Regions from separate parts of the Thalassotalea castellviae genome, predicted to be linked through region 1. Evidence: predicted binding sites of a transcription regulator. Region 1 holds the regulator's gene; the other holds the start of a gene.
The links. The regulator NrdR, encoded in region 1, represses ribonucleotide reductase genes. The targets are predictions, from matches to a motif close to AAACACNANATNTNGTGTTT.
Positions count from the first base shown of each region.

Region 2: RM573_RS06640 (adenosylcobalamin-dependent ribonucleoside-diphosphate reductase) is a predicted target of NrdR. The motif match lies at 3,506-3,525, and genes of this name have one in related genera.

Region 1 is NZ_JAVRIF010000002.1:392,141-397,950, forward strand. Features, by position in the region: gene RM573_RS05460 (riboflavin synthase) at 1-125, opposite strand, end outside; gene ribD (bifunctional diaminohydroxyphosphoribosylaminopyrimidine deaminase/5-amino-6-(5-phosphoribosylamino)uracil reductase RibD) at 145-1,272, opposite strand; gene nrdR (transcriptional regulator NrdR) at 1,300-1,755, opposite strand; gene glyA (serine hydroxymethyltransferase) at 1,891-3,147, opposite strand; gene RM573_RS05480 (hypothetical protein) at 3,450-4,163, opposite strand; gene RM573_RS05485 (RNA polymerase sigma factor) at 4,160-4,804, opposite strand; gene RM573_RS05490 (ABC transporter permease) at 4,841-5,810, opposite strand, start outside.
Region 2 is NZ_JAVRIF010000003.1:59,464-65,273, reverse strand. Features, by position in the region: gene rplM (50S ribosomal protein L13) at 1-345, opposite strand, end outside; gene RM573_RS06645 (TSCPD domain-containing protein) at 597-1,259, opposite strand; gene RM573_RS06640 (adenosylcobalamin-dependent ribonucleoside-diphosphate reductase) at 1,282-3,438, opposite strand; gene zapE (cell division protein ZapE) at 3,639-4,754, opposite strand; gene RM573_RS06630 (Z-ring associated ZapG family protein) at 4,938-5,402, shown strand; gene RM573_RS06625 (Do family serine endopeptidase) at 5,483-5,810, shown strand, end outside.

The DNA.
Region 1 (5,810 bases):
ATAGAGTCACCAAGTTTAACGTCACTCATATCCAACGATTGTGTATCAATGGTTATACGCGCGCCGTCACCACTGATATTAACTTGTTTAATTTTTCCAACCGCTTCAATAATTCCAGTAAACATGTAGTGTCTCTAATAATTGCTAGGTAAATTTTGCGGTGATTTTCAAGTCAGCACCGACTAAAGTAATGTCTGAAAAGGTAAGTGTTTTTGCTTGCGATAACGCTTGCACAAAAGGCATATTTAATAAGCCTTTTCCTTCATGTCCCATCAGCTTGGGTGCTTGATATAACACAAGTTCATCAACCAAGTTTTGTTCAATAAAAGCACCGGCTAAGGTCATGCCTGATTCAATTAATACCTCATTATACTCTTTTTTTGCTAATGTATTTAACAAGGCGGATAAATCAACGTGCTCGTTATTCAACGCTTTTGGCAAGATCACTTCTTCTACAAAATGAGGCCACTGATGATTATTTTCAATGCTAGTTCTGATTAATAAAATTGGCGAGGCCTCTGAGAAAAAAGCTAAATCAGGCGTTAAACGATTTTTCGTATCGATGACCACGCGTACCGGTTGTCTAACTGCTTGCTCTTTGTAATGTAACCGCGCATCACCTAACTCTGACCATCGAACATTCATTCGAGCATTATCAACTAAAACAGAGTCCGCTCCGGTAATTACGGCACAACTTTGTGCCCTTAATTTTTGTACATCTTGGCGTGCTGATTTGGACGTGATCCATTGACTCTCACCACTCGCCATTGCTGTTTTACCATCAAGACTTGCGGCAAGTTTACAGCGCACATAAGGAAAACCTAAAGTCATTCGGTTAATAAAACCTAAATTTAACGCTTTTGCGTCTTGTTCAAGTAAACCCGAATAAGTTTCAATGCCTGCCTGTTCAAGCAAAGCTAGCCCTCGACCAGAAACATGAGGATTTGGGTCAACCATAGCGGCAATGACTTTACTAACGCCGGCATCAATCAAAGCGTTTGCACAAGGTGGAGTTCGACCAACATGTGAACAAGGCTCTAACGTCACATAAGCCGTTGCACCTTGTGCATTTGTACCCGCCATTGCTAACGCATGTACTTCAGCGTGTCCTTGACCCGCTTTTTCATGAAAGCCTTCTCCGACAATTTGACCATGATTAACGATCACACAACCAACTCTCGGATTTGGTGATGTCGTATAAATTCCGCGTTCAGCCAATCGTATAGCTTTTGCCATAAATTGATGATCTGATGGAGTAAATGTATTCTTCATATGGAATATGTTTGCCAAATTAGCGCATTATTTATCGCTGCCAAGTCGGGCAATTTCTTCACCAAACTCTTTCACATCTTCAAATGAGCGATACACAGAAGCAAACCTTACATAGGCGACTTTATCGAGGTCTTTCAATTGCCCCATAATAATATTGCCTAACAGTTCGCTACTAATTTCACGTTCGCCTGTTGCCCGCATTTGCGACTTCACTTTATTGATAGACAATTCAACTTGCTCAACGCTTACAGGTCGTTTTTCTAACGCGCGAACTAAACCACTGCGCATTTTATCTTCATTGAAAGGCTCTCTTGAACCATCTCGTTTAATAATGCGAGGCATCACTAATTCTGCAGATTCAAAGGTTGTAAACCGCTCTTGACAAGCTACACACTCACGACGGCGGCGAATTTGATGTCCGTCAGACACCAGTCGAGAATCAATCACCTTAGTATCGGTAGCCGAGCAAAATGGGCAATACATGAAACGCTCCAAAAATTTTATTACAGCGCAAAAATAACAATGGCCGCTAAGGCGGCCATTTTAATCTAAATACATTGATAATAAAAACGTTAATAGCAATTAAGCTTATTATCAATTAATACGCCAATCGACGTGCTATTTATAAACAGGGAAACGTGAGCATAATTCTTTCACGTTTTCTTGTACTTTGACGATGGTTTCTTCGTTATTAATATCGTCTAAAATATCACAAATCCAACCCGTTAATGCTTTCGTTTCTTCAAGACCAAAACCGCGACGAGTAATTGCTGGAGTTCCTAAACGTAAACCAGAAGTTACAAATGGTGAACGAGGATCATTTGGCACTGAATTTTTATTTACAGTTATATGAGCACGACCTAAAGCGGCATCAGCGTCTTTACCCGTAATATCTTTATCAATTAAATCAAGCAATAACAAGTGGTTTTCTGTACCATTTGAAACCACTTTATAGCCACGTTCTTGAAGTACCGCAACCATAGCTTTAGCGTTATCTAAAACGTTTTGTTGATACACCTTAAACTCAGGCGCTAACGCTTCTTTAAATGCTACCGCTTTAGCCGCGATAATGTGCATTAAAGGACCACCTTGGCCACCTGGGAATACCGCGCTGTTTAATTTTTTATAAACATCTTCATCATCACAACCTGAAATAATTAAACCACCGCGAGGGCCTGCTAATGTTTTATGCGTTGTGGTAGTAACGACGTGAGCATGAGGAACTGGGTTCGGGTATAAACCTGCAGCAATTAAACCTGCAACATGAGCCATATCAACGAAAAAGTAAGCGCCAACTTTATCAGCAATTTCACGCATACGTGCCCAATCTACAACACCAGAGAATGCAGAGAAACCGCCGATGATCATTTCTGGTTTGTGCTCAAGCGCTAATGCTTCAAGTTCTTCATAATTGATATCACCAGTTTCTGGGTGAAGGCCATATTGAAATGCTTCGTAAGACTTACCAGAAAAGTTAACATGCGAACCGTGAGTTAAATGGCCACCATGAGCAAGGCTCATGCCTAACACTTTACCGCCCGGCTTAACTAATGCTTGGAAAACAGCGGCATTGGCTTGTGAACCAGCATGTGGTTGAACGTTTGCGTAAGTAGCACCAAATAATTCTTTCGCACGATCGATAGCTAATTGCTCTGCAACATCCACATATTCACAACCACCGTAATAACGCTTACCTGGGTAACCTTCAGCATATTTATTGGTTAATTGCGAACCTTGTGCTTCTAACACTCGTGGGCTACAGTAGTTTTCTGAAGCGATTAGCTCAATGTGTTCTTCTTGACGCACCACTTCACTACTCATTGCCTGATATAATTCAGGGTCAAAATCAGCAATATTCATATCACGTGTAAACATATTTTATCCTCAAGTAATGAGCCAGCAGCTAAACCAACAGGCTATCTTGTTAAGTTCAATTTTAATGCCGCACATTCTGCCCTAAAGAGGCTCATTTGTACATGTAAAAACCCACTTGAATTAGCTCATTTTGTACTGAGCTATTCCAGTGAGTATTGGTTAAAATGCGGTAAAAGTTTTTAATAACGAAATCTAATTCGTCTTGAAGATAATATATCGAATAAAAAACCAAAGAACAACAAATAAAACACAGCTATCAATAGTTATCCCGAATTTAATTTATCTTTCTTATGAGTATTCCGTTATAAGTTTGAAATCTTTGCATTGAGCTCTTTGAACTCTTTTTTACGTTTTCGATGAATTAACTCTGTGATTAAAAACATTACCGCAATAAAGACATTAATAAATATCAATGCCCCCAACATAGGTTTGTCGCCTTCTTTACCGACAGAGTACACAAACCAATTGGCTAAAACACCAAAAGGAAGACAAGACCATTTAGTTAACGACATATATTTCATTGAAGATTCACAGCCTGCTAAGGCGTTTTCTATGGCTTGATCTGGACTATCACTAATTTGGCGCCATGTTTTTGCCCGAATTTTCATTTCGTAATACACAAAAATAAGCGACATAAGTCCGGCACCACCTAGATATAGATTCCATGGCGTGCCAAACTCGCCAATTATGACACCATAAAAAAATGAAATAAATAACCCTGCAGTAGCGAGGATATTTAAAGCAAAACAAGTTTTTGCCCAAGTAGTACGGCGTTTCGTTTGTTTTAACAAAGCTTGAATATCTGTTTTTTCAACAGGTTGCGACTGCCAGTCTTGGCTTAAACTTTGCCATTGTTCATCTAAAATTGTCGCTTCATCAGGATTGTTTTCATCAACGGCATTATTATCGTCAACGGCATAGTGATGAGCCTCGTCTGTCACGGTCATTTGAGTTTGCTCTGCTATAGGCGCTTGCGTGTCTTTGTCCATATTTAACGATGATTCATTGTCTTTCATTTCGACTCCAATAACTGCGTTAGCGCTTTTTTAGCCCGCTGTAACCGTACGCCGACCAGGTTAGTGGTAATAGATAAAACTTCGGCAATTTCTTGATAACTCATGCCTTCTAACGCAAGAGTGATCACTTGTTGCTGGTCAAGCTTCAATTGACGAATAGCATGAGCTAAGCGCTGTTGACGTTGCTTTTGGTCAAGTGATTGAAAAGGAGTGGGTTGAGTTAAGTCTTGTTCAGCCTCTGAAGGTACCGCGGCTAAATCTTTATCCGCTTTTACCGTACGCACAGATTTTGCTACATGCGTGGCCAAAACATTATGGGCAATTCGAGCAATAAATGTTTTAACAGCAGAGTCGAATCTAAACGTTGGTAATGCCCGCCAAACGTTTAAAGCGATTTCTTGAAAAAGCTCATCTTGAATTGCCGGTTTCGCTTCAAAACCTGTAATGATGTGACGAAGCAATTTTTCATGCTCCGTCATCCAATCAGCAAATACTTCTTGGAAGTTTTTTACTTGCTGACTTTGACTTTTATCGCTATCAGCTTGTTGGTTTATAGATTGATTCAATGAATAACTCGCATCATAAGTGAATGTCGTTTGAAAACGATCTTGTTGTCTGATGAATTCTACCGAGTTATTCATATTTAACAATTAATTTACAAACCTTTCTAAGTTAAATCAGCTTAACGACATGACTACTTTTTCAGAAGTCAGTTTTTTTGCTAACGTGATGACTAGTCCTGCTGTTAAAGCAAGAGTTGCTGCGCTGGTCACTAAAAGTACCATCCAGTCCACCGGCAAACCTTTAAAGATGTCTTCCATCAATAATGATTGACCAGAAATTGGCAACCATTCAGTCCAAGCAGGCTTGTCATCCATCATCATCATTGCCATCGGCACAAAACTTGGCAGCATAATTAACATAGTGACTGTCGATTGCGCCTCTTTAAATGTTTTCGCTTGAAAGGCAAAAAACAACTGTAATGATGATGCTAAAAAGCAAATGGGGATCAACATCAAGATTAACGTCAAGGTTGTCATTAAGTCTATATTAAAGGTTGCGCCTATTTTAGCTAAGTCGACAAAATTCATTGAAAATGAGGTTAACGTCAACATCAAAGATATTGAGATCACCGCGATAATGCTCGAACAAAATAACTTAGCTAAAACGATTTTTACCGTGCTGACTGGCTGACATAACAACATTTCTAAGACATTACGTTCACGCTCACCGGCACTGGAGTCGATGGAAATTGATAATCCAGACATAAACGCACCCATCATTAAGTACATGCCTAATATTAATGAAATCATCACAGCATTACTGGTCGGTAATGAAGTATCTTGTTCTTGAAGATCAACTGGTTGCAATAATTTTACATCAATGCCCCTCACTAATAGACGTTTAAAGCCAATCGTTCGAGAATAATCACGCACCACATCTTTAATTCTACGAATTGGCGATGCTAAGGATTTTTCCCCGTATTCGGCCCGTAGAATAATTTCAATCGGTGTACCTTCCTTCATGTCTTGAGCAAAAGTGTCGGGAATGATGAAATCAATATTGCGTTCATTCCAATTACGCTTCTCATCATCTGGCACATCTTTAAATGACAAAATATTGGCATCTTTAAACGCTTTTATTAAC
Region 2 (5,810 bases), on a different contig from region 1:
ACCTAAAGGACCTTTAGGTAACATACCTTTTACTGCGAATTCAATCACACGCTCTGGCGCTTTTTCAATTAACTTTTCAAAGCTAATTTGCTTAAGACCACCAGGGAATTCAGTATGCGAGTAGTAAATTTTACCTTTCGCTTTATTACCAGTAACTTTAACTTTCTCTGCATTGATAACAACGATGTAATCGCCTGTATCACAGTGAGGTGTATATTCTGGCTTATGCTTACCGCGTAAACGGGTTGCAATTTCGGTAGCGATACGACCAAGAGTTTTATTCTCAGCGTCCACTAGAAACCATTCGCGTTGCACGCTTTCTGGTTTTGCTACAAAAGTTTTCATTTAAAAAACCCAATATTAAAATGTTACTAAAAAATAACCAAAATGGTTATCAGTTAAAAGACTACGCCATTACCCCTTCGAGTATCGAGTCCATCGTCTAGTATCTTGGGGATATTAGACATTTGTAACGTCAGGGAGCGCGCATTATACAGAAGCTAACAAAATAAATCACGTATATTTTTTAATCTTTTTAGTTTTTCTGAATTTCCCTGTATAGCAGAGTAATATTACGCAAAACGCTGACTTTTTCATTAACCACATTTAGAATCTCCACAGTTTAAGCATGTTGTGCAACCATCTAAAAGTACAACGGCTTTTTGATGGCATTTATGACATTGACTGGCCGAACTAGGAAAACCATGTTCTTCAATCGCCTGATCAGCTGCCGCATCTTGTTTTTGTTGGATATACGCCTGTTGATGGGTATCAATCTCACTGGCTGGCAACATATCTAACGTTTTTAAATGCGTTTCAATGATATAACCAATATCCGCTACTACCGAAGGCATAAAAATACCTGTGCCTCGTTGGTAGTAACCTCCTTTAGGATCAAATACTGCTTTCAATTCTTCAACTAAAAACGTGCAATCGCCGCCTTTTCTAAATACCGCAGAGATGACACGGGTTAATGCAACGACCCAAGAATAAAACTCCATATTTTTTGAATTAACGAATATTTCAAAAGGTCGTCGCACTTCTGCCGCGGTATGTTGATTTAATAAAATATCATTAATCGTAATATATAATGCGTGTTCGGAAATGGGCGGCTTAATTTTATAGGTTGAGCCAATTAACATTTCAGGTCGTTTAACCGTTTCATTTAATTTGATTGACGTTTCTACTTCGTTATTATTTGCTTGCGCCTCAGGCGTGTTAACTTTAGCTGCTGTAATAGCTTGATTAATTTCTTGCATGTTTTTTCTCTTCTTTAAGTCGTTATAATTTACCGTAATACCCTTCTTTTAAGGCATCATGTAAATTCGCCGCCGTATGCACTTCGCCGTCATACATTATTTCTTCGTTACCTTCGGCATGGATAGTAGTGCCATCCGCTAAGGTAAATTGGTATTGCACATTGGCTAAATCAGTTTCTTTCACTAACACACCTTGATGTACTTCGGGGTTAAAACGAAAAGTTGTACAACCTTTTAACCCTTTTTCGTGTGCATAAAGGTAAACATCTTTAAATGATTGATAATCGATATCGGTAGGTACGTTTATCGTTTTAGAAATGGATGAGTCGATCCAATATTGCGCGGCTGATTGAATATCAACATGCTCTTTCGGTGTAATATTTTCACTGGCTGTAAAATAATCAGGCAATCTATTTTCACCTTCTTGACCATAAACTTCAGCATTTTCATTCATGCAATGTCGGTATGCTAAAAGCTCAAAGCTTGAGACAGGAACAGACTCTTTTGATTTTTTTCCTTCTCGGATGATATTACGCTGATATTCATGGGCAAAACTTGGCTCAATACCATTTGAAACATTATTGCCCAAACTAAGTGCTAACGTTCCTGTTGGAGCGATAGATGAATGGTGAGTAAACCTCGCCCCCGTTTTAGCTAACGCCTCAACAAGTTCTGGATCTTCTTCGGCGATTCGTTGCATATATCGGCTATATTTTGCATGTAATACTGAGCCTTTAACTTTATCACCTTCTTTAAATCCATCTTTGACCATTTCTGGCCGTTTACTCAGCATTTGTTTGGTAACACTAAATGTTTGTAATAACACAGGAGCGGGACCTTTTTCTTCGGCTAAATTTAACGCTTCTTGCCACCCCGTCAATGCCATAACCTTAGAAACTTCTTCAGTAAAAGCAATGGCTTGCTGACTATTATAAGGAATTTTTAATAGCGTTAACGTCGAACCTAATCCTAAATACCCCATACCATGGCGACGTTTATTTAAAATTTCTTGTTGTTGTTGCGCTAAAGGAAGGCCATTAATTTCCACAACGTTATCTAGCATTCGCGTGAAAACCTGTACGACGTTTTTAAACGTATGCCAATTAAACTGTGCAGCATCAGTAAAAGGTTTATCAACAAACTTAACTAAATTGATTGATCCTAATAAACATGCGCCATAGGGAGGTAGTATCTGTTCACCACAAGGATTACTGGCGCGTAATTTTTCACAAAACCAATTATTATTGTATTCATTGGCGTGATCGATTAATAAAAATCCCGGTTCGGCATAGTCAAACGTATTACTCATGATCATGTCCCATAAACGATGTGCTGGAATATGGCCGTATATTTTACAAGCGATTAAACCATTTTCATTGAGAATATAATCATGTTTCTTCAGGTAGTCGTCTTCAAAATAATTCTCACGAAAGAGGATCTTACTTTGATCTGAAAGGGCAATATTTTCCGTATTGAGTGCTTGTTGTGAAATAGGAAAAACGAGCGGCCAGTCAGCATCATTTTTTACCGCCTGGATAAAGTCGTCAGTGATCAATAATGATAAATTGAATTGTCGTAAACGCCCATGCTCACGCTTTGCCAAAATAAAGTCTTTTACATCGGGATGAGAGATGTCAAAAACCCCCATTTGCGCGCCACGTCTACCTCCAGCCGAGCTGACGGTGAAACACATTTTATCGAAAATATCCATAAACGACATAGGCCCTGATGTTCGAGCCCCTGCGCCAGCGACATAGGCACCATTTGGTCTTAAAGTTGAAAACTCATAGCCAATACCACAACCAGCTTTTAAAGTAAGGCCAGATTCATGGACTTTGCCTAAAATACCGGTCATTGAATCATCGATGGTCCCAGACACGGTACAATTTATCGTAGAGGTAGCAGGTTTAAATTCACTGGCTCCGGCATTAGCAATTATCCGACCAGCAGGATAAGCGCCAGAGTTTAATGCCCAAAGAAATTTTTCATACCAGTATTGATGGTTCGTTGTCTCAATATCGGCAAGCGCCTTCGCTACACGAGCAAATGTTTCTTCAATAGTGTTTTCTTGAGGATTACCATGTTTATCTTTAAGTCGATACTTTTTATCCCAAATATCAATCGACGCGGCTTGTATATTGAGCGTATGGTGAGTAGGTTTTTCTTCAGTTAGCGGCATATATCTCCCCTTTAATTGTTATCATTTTTTTCAACATCATACTGAAAAAAAGAAAGGGGCAAAGCCAAAGCACTATATATTGCGATCTAAATCAAACAAAAACACAAGATATAGTAACCCGTAAAAAATTGGCATAAAAAAACACCGCGTTGTTTCGGTGTTTTTTTTAACAAAATTTTAATTAATCACTGAATTATAGTTTAAGGCAAATGCTCCGAAGCAAGATAATCATGAGATTGCATTTCCTGTAAACGACTCAAACAACGTTTGAATTCAAAGACTAAACCACCTGTCGTATATAATTCTTCCATCACGACTTCGGCTGAAATAATTAACTTAACTTTACGCTCATAAAACTCATCAACCATAGCAATAAACCTCCTAGCGGCGTCATCACTGTCTACATTCATTTGAGTGACATTAGCAACTAATACTGTATGGAATAAACGGCTAATTTCCATATAATCATTTTGGCTTCGAGCTGACTCGCACAATTCAGAAAACTCAAAATAAACAATACCATCAGAAGCTTTGATCGTGGCTAATTCGCGGTTGTTTATTTCAATAGCTTTATTGTTTACACCAACTTCAATTGAAAGTTGATCGAAATAACGATGTAAATTTTCATCGGCTTTTTCATCCAGCGGCGCATGATAAATTTCAGCTTGCTCTAACGTTCTCAATCGATAATCGACGCCACTATCAACATTAATAACATCACAATGTTGGTTAATTAATTTAATGGCGGGTAAAAATCTTTCTCGTTGCAAGCCATTACGATAAAGCTCATCAGGTATAATATTCGACGTTGCCACTAAGGTTACATTGTGGGCAAACAATTCTTCAAACAAGGTTCCTAAGATCATGGCATCTGTGATGTCTGATACAAAAAACTCATCGAAACAAATAATACACGTTTCTTGTGCGAAACGTTTAGCAATAATTTTTAACGGATCTGATTGCCCAGTTAAGCCTTCTAATTCTTGGTGAACCCTGTGCATAAAGCGATGAAAATGTACTCGCATTTTATTTTTAAACGGCAAACAGTCATAAAAAGTATCAACTAAATAAGTTTTGCCTCGACCAACACCTCCCCAAAAATAAATGCCTTGAACAGGCTTAATTTCAGCTTTCGCGACAACGCGTTTCCAACGATTGAAAACTTTTTTAAAACCCGTTACCGGTAGTGGCTTACTTTGTAAACATTCATATAAACGTTGTAAATTTTTAACCGCATTCTCTTGAGCGGCATCATATTGAAAATCATCGCGGTTTAGGTCTTCTCTATATTTTTCGAGTGGGGAAAGCGTAATCATCTGTGAATATAATCTATTATTTAAGCTTGTTTTTGCTTGAAAAAAACATATTTGCATACATATTTGCTAATAGGATAAAACGTTTAGCTGCAAGCAAAAACAAAAGCAGTGTGTTAATCTCTATTTTCACCAATTTTTAATGTGAATACAATTTTCCGCAACAAAATAAAAGGTAAAAAGCTTATGGATATCGTTATTGGAATCATCATTTTTGTCGTTGGCTCAACTGTAGGCTTTTTTGCAAGTAGATTTTTATCTGCTTCTAATCAAGAAAATCAAAAGCTTGCAGAAAAAGTAAATCAAAGTGAAGCCTCTTTGGCGCAATATAAAGTGGATGTTGCTGAGCATTTAGATCATTCAAAAGAATTGTTAGAGCAAATGAATAACACCTGCCAAAAAGCGATGCAGCAAATGGAGCAAAGTACGCAGTTATTGCAAAAAGCGACGCCTAAAGAAAGCGACGCAATGCCTTTTTTCTCGAAAGAAACCCAAGAACAATTAGCTCAAACTGTTGCGCTTCGACACAATAAAGAAGAACGTAAAAGCGATAATGAAGTCACGGAAGCGCCACTCGATTATTCAGGTGAAGCAAGCGGGCTTTTTGCTGATAAGAAACAATCTGTTACAAATAGCAATATTGAAAATTAGGAACTTAGTTCACAGGTTAACGTCTTTAATTGAGTATTTATATTTTTTTGTATTAATGTCTTTTTGGAGTGTCCTTACATATGAATAAAATGTCAGTTTTAATCAGCAGCGTTTTACTTACCAGTAGTTTAGCTTTAACGAGTTTACCTGCTCAAGCTAATCTCCCTTTTTCTGTGAGTGGCCAAAAAGTGCCAAGTTTGGCGCCTATGCTAGAAGAAGTAACGCCGGCGGTTGTGCTTATTTCTGTTCGAGGTACACATGAAGTACAACAAAGGAATATCCCCGATGCTTTTAAGTTTTTCTTCGGCAATCCTCGCCAACAAAACCCTACACGAGAAAGACCTTTTCAAGGACTTGGCTCTGGCGTCATCATTGATGCTGACAAAGGTTATATCGTCACAAATAACC